Linked DNA regions of Streptomyces venezuelae. The protein of the gene in region 1 interacts with the protein of each later gene in a pairwise test. Links are inferred from orthologs where the notes say so. Each region holds a gene or a part of one and is shown on either strand. Other genes may lie near its edges.

Region 1 (3,655 bases):
GACTCGTACTCGCCGAACTCCTCGAGGATCTGCTCGGTCGTCCAACCGAGAGCCTTGAGCAGAACGGTGACCGACTGCTTGCGCTTGCGGTCGATGCGGACACCGACCATGTCGCGCTTGTCGATCTCCATCTCCAGCCAGGCACCCCGGGACGGGATGATCTTGGCGGAGAAGATGTCCTTGTCGGACGTCTTGTCGATCGAGGAATCGAAGTACACACCGGGCGAACGGACCAGCTGCGACACCACGACACGCTCGGTGCCGTTGATGACGAAGGTGCCCTTGTTCGTCATGAGCGGGAAGTCGCCCATGAAGACCGTCTGCGACTTGATCTCGCCGGTCTCGTTGTTGGTGAACTCGGCGGTGACGAAGAGCGGGGCGGCGAACGTGAAGTCGCGCTCCTTGCACTCGTCGATGGAGTTCTTCGGAGGCTCAAAACGGTGGTCGCGGAAGGTCAGCGACATCGACCCGGAGAAGTCCTCGATCGGGGAGATCTCCTCGAAGATCTCCTCCAGACCGGACTTGGTGGGGACGTCCTGACCGGACTCAAGAGCCGCCTCGACCCGACTCTGCCACGCGGTGTTCCCGAGCAGCCAGTCAAAGCTCTCGGTCTGCAGCGCGAGCAGGTTGGGAACCTCGAGGGGCTCCTTGATCTTTGCAAAGGAGATGCGCAGCGGGGCGGTGCTGGCGCCGTTGTTCGTATTCGCGGTCGAGGCAGTGCGCGAGGCGGCCAAGAGGGGGTCCTTCCGAGGGCTCGGACTCACTACGCGCGTACCGGTCCCAGGCTGGACACAGAGACAGACATCCCAGGTCAGGGAGAGTCAGGTCCACAGTGCTCAAGCATGGGCATGCCCCTGGTGACGGGCAGGAGGCAGCTAACAGGCAGCGCAAAGGGTCAGTGTAGCCACTCGGCCCACTGATGTCCAGTGCGGGTTTTTGAAGACCCTCGTTGTTCTCAACCCCTGCTGCAAGCCACGCCCTCGATGCACATCGATACTGCCCTCTTCGCCGCCGATCCATGCCTCGGATCCGGATCGTTGTGACGACGCGTCCTGAGAATTGCGCGCTGCGTGCGGTTCGTCAAGGCCCCCCTGCCCCGACATCACTCAGAGATCGTCACCGTCACGGGCCGCCCCGAGGGCACAACGAAGATCACCATACTCGCCGGGACCGACATCGCAAGGCACCCTTCGCAGGACGCCCGTGAACGCCGAAAGGCGACCACCCACATGGGTGATCGCCTTTGGCGACCCGTGCGTTACAGCCTCAGCCGTACGAACGGGAAAGAGAGTCAGACGACTCGTGAGGTCACTTGACCTCGACGGAGGCGCCGGCGCCCTTGAGGGCCTCGGCGGCCTTCTCCGCGGCGTCCTTGGCGACCTTCTCGAGGACCGGCTTCGGGGTGCCGTCGACGAGGTCCTTGGCCTCCTTGAGACCCAGCGAGGTCAGCTCACGCACGACCTTGATGACCTGGATCTTCTTCTCGCCGGCGCCCGTGAGGATGACGTCGAACTCGTCCTGCTCGGCCTCGGCCTCGGCCGGGGCGGCAGCGGCGCCACCGGCGGCAACGGCGACCGGAGCGGCGGCGGTGACGTCGAACTTCTCCTCGAAGGCCTTCACGAACTCGGCGAGCTCGATGAGCGTGAGCTCCTCGAACTGGGCAAGCAGGTCTTCCTGGCTGAGCTTCGCCATGATGGGCGATCCTTCCACTAATTCGGCTGGTGCCGGGTGTATATGAAGGCGGGCGTACGTTGGGCCCGCGGTGACCGTCGCCTCAGGCGGCGGTCAATGTGCGAGCCGAATTACTCGGCACCGCCCTGCTCGGCCTTCTTGGCACGAAGCGCCTCCGCGGTGCGGACGAACTTCGAGGGAAGCGCCTGGAAGAGCGCGGCAGCCTGCGACTGCTTGCCCTTCATGGCGCCCGCCAGCTTGGCGAGCAGAACCTCGCGGGACTCGAGGTCCGCGAGCTTCTTGAACTCATCGGCGGACAGCGCCTTGCCGTCAAGGACACCGCCCTTGATGACGAGGTTCGGGTTGTCCTTGGCGAAGTCACGAAGACCCTTCGCCGACTCCACCGGGTCACCGGTGACGAAGGCAACCGCCGTCGGACCCGTGAAGAGGTCGTCCAGCGTGTTGATCCCGGCCTCGTTGGCCGCAATCTTGGTCAGCGTGTTCTTCACCACGGCGTACTCGGAGTTCTCACCGAGGGAACGGCGCAGCTGCTTGAGCTGGGCCACGGTGAGACCCCGGTACTCGGTCAGCACGGCGGCGTTCGAGCTGCGGAACTTGTCCGTGAGCTCGGCTACCGCGGCAGCCTTGTCGGGCGTCGGCATAGAGCGTCGGCCTCCTTCCGGGTGATGAGGACCGCTCAGAAGGGGCCGACAAAACGAAACGCCCCGGCGCAGGCGCACGGGGCGTGAGCTCAACCGAATCGCATGCGATCCAGGAGCACATCCACAGTCACCTGCGCGGGTCGTCCGCCGTTTCAGCGGATCCTTCGGCCACCGCACCCTCTTGCGAGGACACGGCAACGACCAGCGGTCTTTGGCTTCTGTGGAAGAGTACGCGAACGGGTCCGCGGCAAGCAAATCCGGTCAGAAGGCGCTGTCCGAACCGGCATCCGAGCCGTCCTTGCCGAGCTTCCCGAGCTCCTCGAACATCTTCATCATGTCCAGGGTGTCCCCGGCCGACGGCGGCGTCACCTTGGTCGCCGCGCCGTAGTCGGAGAAGGTCTGCGACGTCTTCACCGTGCCCTGGGGCGTCTTCATGTCGATGTCCATGCGGACCGGGTAGTCGTCCTCGTTGACCCAGACCTCGGTGTCGTAGCCCTTGATGCCCGACTTCTCGATGTTCTTGAACAGCTGCTCGCGCTCGCTCTCGCTGAGCACGTCCTTCAGGCCCTTGTTGGACTCCGCCATCTCCTTGACGGTGAGCCGGCCCTTGTACCGCTGGGTCTGCTCGCCGTCGACCTGCGCGGAGCCCAGGTGCTTGAGGTTCGGCGAGTCCAGGAGCATCGCGAGCTGCTGCGCGGGGTCCTGGTTCATGCTGTCCAGGCCGCCGGTCATCTGCTTGGCGAGCTTGTCGTCACCGGCCTGCTTCGCGATGGCGTTGAGGTCCATCTTGACCCAGCGCTTGCCTTCCATGTCCTTGGCCGCCTTGGCACCCATGTCCATGTACATGACGTTGTCGCTCCAGAGCATCCGGATCTTCTCCGGAGCCTCCGGGTCACCCTCCGTGAGCGCGGAGCCCGACACCGTCACGTCCATGACGGTCGGGTCCCAGCCCATGACGCCGGTCATCTTCATCTCACCGGAGCCGCCCATCGCCTTGCCCAGCTCGCCGGGCGGCGTGGACATGGTCATCTTGACCTTGGCCGACTTGGCGGCCGAGGTCTTCTTGTACGCGGCCGTGATGACGTCGGTGACCTGCGAGCGCGACTGGATCTCCCCCGCGCCCGCCTTGTCGGACTTGTCGTCCGAGCCCCCGCACGCCACCGCGCCGACACAGAGCAGCGCGGTGCTGAGCACGGCCCCCGCCACCCGCTGACGCCCTCTGCGTCCCTTGACGACACCTGCAGTCATGACCCCACCCCTTGGCACAAAGAACACATGATCGACACAACTTTGTTCACCGAGAGTACCCGAGGGGCGGGGTG
Region 2 (4,913 bases), 2.8 Mb from region 1 along the record:
CGTCGCCCAGCGCCTTCGTGTACCCGATCAGGGCCACGGAGGCGGCGAAGCGCTTCAGGTCCCAGGTGAAGGGGCCCACGTACGCCTCGTCGAAGTCGTTCACGTTGAAGATCAGGCGGCCCTGCGCGTCCATGTACGTACCGAAGTTCTCGGCGTGCAGGTCGCCGTGGATCCACACCCGGCCCGTGCGGTCGTCGAGGTAGGGCCCGCCGTGCTGCTCGCGCTCCAGGTCGCCGTAGAACAGACAGGCCGTCCCCCGGTAGAACGCGAAGGCGGAGGAGGCCATCTTCCGGAACTTCACCCGGAACGCGGCGGGGTCCGCGGCGAGCAGCTCGCCGAACGCGGTGTCGAAGACGGCGAGGATCTCCTCGCCGCGCTGCTCAGCCGTGGGCTGCGGGACCGACATCGCTGGGTGCCTCCTGGTACAGGGGTGGTACGTGACATGGGGGCGGATGTTCCGCCCTTCGGGGACCGGCTTGTGTCCCTTCCAACGCTCGACCGTACCCCCGAGTGCCCGTCGGCTGTCAGCGCTCCGGATTAGACTTCCACGCTGTCCCCCCAGACTGTCCGCAGCCTGACGCCCGCCGTTCTCCGGAGGCCTTCCACCGTGACCAAGCCGCCCTTCACGCACCTGCACGTGCACACCCAGTACTCGCTGCTTGACGGTGCCGCGCGGCTCAAGGACATGTTCAACGCGGCCAATGAGATGGGCATGACGCATATCGCCATGTCCGACCACGGCAACCTGCACGGTGCGTACGACTTCTTCCACTCGGCGCAGAAGGCGGGCGTGACGCCGATCATCGGCATCGAGGCGTACGTGGCGCCGGAGTCGCGCCGCAACAAGCGCAAGATCAAGTGGGGCCAGCCGCACCAGAAGCGCGACGACGTGTCCGGTTCGGGTGGTTACACCCACAAGACGATCTGGGCGGCGAACCACACGGGGCTGCACAACCTCTTCCGGCTCTCCTCGGACGCCTATGCGGAGGGCTGGCTGCAGAAGTGGCCCCGCATGGACAAGGAGACCATCTCCCAGTGGTCGGAGGGTCTCATCGCCTCCACCGGCTGCCCCTCGGGCGAGCTGCAGACGCGGCTGCGGCTCGGCCAGTTCGACGAGGCGGTGCAGGCGGCGTCGGACTACCAGGACATCTTCGGCAAGGACCGGTATTTCCTGGAGCTGATGGACCACGGCATCGACATCGAGCGCCGGGTCCGTGACGACCTCCTGCGGGTCGGCAAGAAGCTCGGCATCCCGCCCCTGGTGACGAACGACTCGCACTACACGTACGCGCACGAGTCCGTGGCGCACGACGCGCTGCTCTGCATCCAGACCGGCAAGAACCTCTCGGACCCGGACCGCTTCCGCTTCGACGGCACGGGCTACTACCTGAAGTCCACGGACGAGATGTACGCCATCGACTCCTCGGACGCGTGGCAGGAGGGCTGCCGCAACACGCTCCTGGTCGCCGAGCAGATCGACACCACGGGCATGTTCGAGAAGCGCGACCTGATGCCGAAGTTCGAGATCCCGGAGGGCTTCACCGAGGTCACCTGGTTCCAGGAGGAGGTCCGGGTCGGCATGGAGCGCCGCTACCCGGGCGGCGTCCCCGAGGACCGGCAGAAGCAGGCCGAGTACGAGATGGACATCATCATCCAGATGGGGTTCCCGGGGTACTTCCTGGTCGTCGCCGACTTCATCATGTGGGCCAAGAACAACGGCATCGCGGTCGGCCCGGGCCGAGGCTCCGCGGCCGGTTCGATCGTGGCGTACGCGATGGGCATCACCGACCTCGACCCGATCACGCACGGACTGATCTTCGAGCGGTTCCTCAACCCCGAGCGCGTCTCCATGCCCGATGTCGACATCGACTTCGACGAGCGCAGGCGCGTCGAAGTGATCAGGTACGTGACGGAGAAGTACGGCGCCGACAAGGTCGCCATGATCGGCACGTACGGCAAGATCAAGGCCAAGAACGCGATCAAGGACTCCGCGCGTGTGCTCGGCTATCCGTACGCGATGGGCGACCGCCTCACCAAGGCCATGCCCGCCGACGTCCTGGGCAAGGGCATCGACCTCTCCGGCATCACCGACCCCAAGCACCCGCGCTACAGCGAGGCGGGCGAGATCCGGGGGATGTACGAGAACGAGCCCGACGTGAAGAAGGTCATCGACACCGCCAAGGGCGTGGAGGGCCTGGTCCGGCAGATGGGTGTGCACGCGGCCGGCGTGATCATGTCCAGCGAGCCCATCGTCGACCACGCCCCGCTCTGGACGCGGCACACCGACGGCGTGACCATCACGCAGTGGGACTACCCCCAGTGCGAATCGCTCGGCCTGCTCAAGATGGACTTCCTGGGCCTGCGCAACCTCACCATCATGGACGACGCCGTCAAGATGGTGCGCAACGACAAGGGCATCGACCTGGAGATGCTCTCGCTGCCGCTCGACGACCCGAAGACCTTCGAACTGCTCTGCCGCGGTGACACGCTCGGCGTCTTCCAGTTCGACGGCGGCCCGATGCGCTCGCTGCTGCGCCAGATGCAGCCCGACAACTTCGAGGACATTTCCGCCGTCTCGGCCCTGTACCGGCCGGGCCCGATGGGCATGAACTCGCACACGAACTACGCCGAGCGCAAGAACGGCCGCCAGGAGATCACGCCGATCCACCCGGAGCTCGAAGAGCCCCTGAAGGAGACGCTCGGCCTCACCTACGGCCTCATCGTGTACCAGGAGCAGGTGCAGAAGGCCGCGCAGATCATCGCGGGCTACTCGCTCGGCGAAGCCGACATCCTGCGCCGCGTGATGGGCAAGAAGAAGCCCGAGGAGCTGGAGAAGAACTTCGTCCTCTTCCAGGCGGGCGCCCGGAAGAACGGCTACTCGGACGCGGCGATCCAGGCCCTGTGGGACGTCCTGGTGCCCTTCGCCGGATACGCGTTCAACAAGGCGCACTCCTCCGCGTACGGCCTGGTCACCTACTGGACCGCCTACCTGAAGGCGAACTACCCGGCCGAGTACATGGCCGCGCTGCTCACCTCGGTGAAGGACGACAAGGACAAGTCGGCCGTCTATCTGAACGAGTGCCGTCGCATGGGCATCAAGGTGCTCCCGCCGAACGTGAACGAGTCGGTGCACAACTTCGCCGCCCAGGGCGACGACGAGATCCTCTTCGGCCTGGAGGCCGTGCGCAACGTCGGCACGAACGTGGTCGAGTCGATCATCCGGTCCCGCAAGGCGAAGGGGAAGTTCACCTCCTTCCCGGACTACCTGGACAAGGTCGAGGCCGCCGCCTGCAACAAGCGCACCACGGAGTCGCTGATCAAGGCGGGCGCCTTCGACACGATGGGGCACACCCGCAAGGGCCTCACCGCGCAGTACGAACCGATGATCGACAACGTGGTCGCGGTCAAGCGCAAGGAGGCCGAGGGGCAGTTCGACCTCTTCGGAGGGATGGGCGACGAGTCCGGCGGCGACGAGCCGGGCTTCGGGCTCGACGTGGAGTTCTCCGAGGACGAGTGGGAGAAGACCTACCTGCTCGCCCAGGAGCGCGAGATGCTCGGTCTGTACGTCTCCGACCACCCGCTCTTCGGCCTGGAGCACGTGCTGTCCGACAAGGCGGACGCGGGCATCGGGCAGCTCACCGGCGGTGACTTCTCCGACGGGTCGGTCGTGACCATCGGCGGCATCATCTCGGGCCTGCAGCGCAAGATGACCAAGCAGGGCAACGCCTGGGCGATCGCCACGGTCGAGGATCTCGCCGGCTCCATCGAGTGCATGTTCTTCCCGGCCACGTACCAGCTGGTGTCGACGCAACTCGTCGAGGACGCCGTGGTGTTCGTCAAGGGACGCCTCGACAAGCGCGAGGACGTGCCGCGGCTCGTCGCGATGGAGATGCAGGTCCCCGACCTGTCGAACGCGGGCACCAACGCGCCCGTGATCATCACCATTCCGACGGTGAAGGTGAGCCCGCCGATGATCACCCGCCTCGGGGAGGTCCTCAGCCACCACCGCGGCAACAGCGAGGTGCGGATCAAGCTCCAGGGGGCGCAGAAGACCACCGTGCTGCGGCTCGACCGGCACCGCGTGAAGCCGGACCCGGCGCTCTTCGGTGACCTCAAGGTGCTGCTCGGCCCGTCCTGCCTGGCGGGATGAGGCCGGGCTGATCCGCCCTTTACTTATCCATATCGGACACGCGAGAGAGTAAGATGCATAGTGCATCTAATTCTTCTCGCGTGTGAGGGTGGAGTGCCGTGAATGGTGCCGCTGTCGACAAGGCCGTATTTCTGATGCGTGAGACGCACCAGTCCCCGGAGGCGACCCGCCGGGCGCTGCGGGACTACTTCCCGCGGATGGAGTTCACCGACCGGGTGCGGCACGTGCGCGCCGCGTACGCCGTCATCCAGGGTGGCCGCACGGTCGTGCGGCCGGGCCTCTCCGAGCTGGAGAAGCCGAGTTCGTTCATGGTCGCGCACGAGCGGCACGGCTTCACGGACTGACGCGCGTGCCGGGAACCGGCGCAAGCGATGAGGGGCGCACCCGAACCGGGTGCGCCCCTCGCGCGTGCCATGTGTGCCTGGGTGTGCGTCAGTTGTGACCGAAGCGTCGCTGGTGCTTACGGGCAACATCAGCAGGGCTGCCCTGGGCCTGCGACTGCAGCGGGGACTGGGCCTCCGTGGCGGTCGACTTGGCCTGCTCCTGCGCCTGCTCGGCCTGCGAGGCGCGGTTCTGCTCGCTGCCCTGCTTGCGGTTCTTGTTCTTGGCCATGGTGATCTTCCTCCTGAGGGGGATCTGGGGGCCAGGACGCGACCAGATTCACATATGGCGGCAAAGTGTGCATTTCGGAGAATTACCGTGCGTAATAAGGCCTGTCGGGGAGCGATCCGCCGATGCGCCACGCCGAAGATCGAGTTCCGGC

Evidence for each region. The genes of interacting proteins can lie anywhere in the genome.
Region 2: the proteins of rplL (region 1) and dnaE interact in binary tests that used the Escherichia coli proteins (3 or more experiments, as listed by UniProt). The link is inferred for Streptomyces venezuelae from one-to-one orthologs.

What each region holds. Positions count from the first base shown.
Region 1 is NZ_CP029192.1:3,755,918-3,759,572, forward strand. The notes cover bases 1-2,881. They hold rplL (50S ribosomal protein L7/L12), read right to left. Parts: upstream 1,693-2,881; coding sequence 1,309-1,692; downstream 1-1,308. Other genes in these bases: rpoB (DNA-directed RNA polymerase subunit beta), read right to left, coding at 1-734; rplJ (50S ribosomal protein L10), read right to left, coding at 1,803-2,333; DEJ48_RS15945 (hypothetical protein), read right to left, coding at 2,595-2,881. In the rest of the region: more of DEJ48_RS15945, read right to left, coding at 2,882-3,581. UniProt on the Escherichia coli protein: The binding site for several of the GTPase factors involved in protein synthesis (IF-2, EF-Tu, EF-G and RF3). Is thus essential for accurate translation.
Region 2 is NZ_CP029192.1:6,599,661-6,604,573, forward strand. What follows is about bases 212-4,350. They hold dnaE (DNA polymerase III subunit alpha), read left to right. Parts: upstream 212-607; coding sequence 608-4,150; downstream 4,151-4,350. Other genes in these bases: DEJ48_RS28990 (DUF2252 domain-containing protein), read right to left, coding at 212-406; DEJ48_RS29000 (hypothetical protein), read left to right, coding at 4,249-4,350. In the rest of the region: more of DEJ48_RS28990, read right to left, coding at 1-211; more of DEJ48_RS29000, read left to right, coding at 4,351-4,494; DEJ48_RS29005 (hypothetical protein), read right to left, coding at 4,583-4,762. UniProt on the Escherichia coli protein: DNA polymerase III is a complex, multichain enzyme responsible for most of the replicative synthesis in bacteria. This DNA polymerase also exhibits 3' to 5' exonuclease activity. The alpha chain is the DNA polymerase catalytic subunit.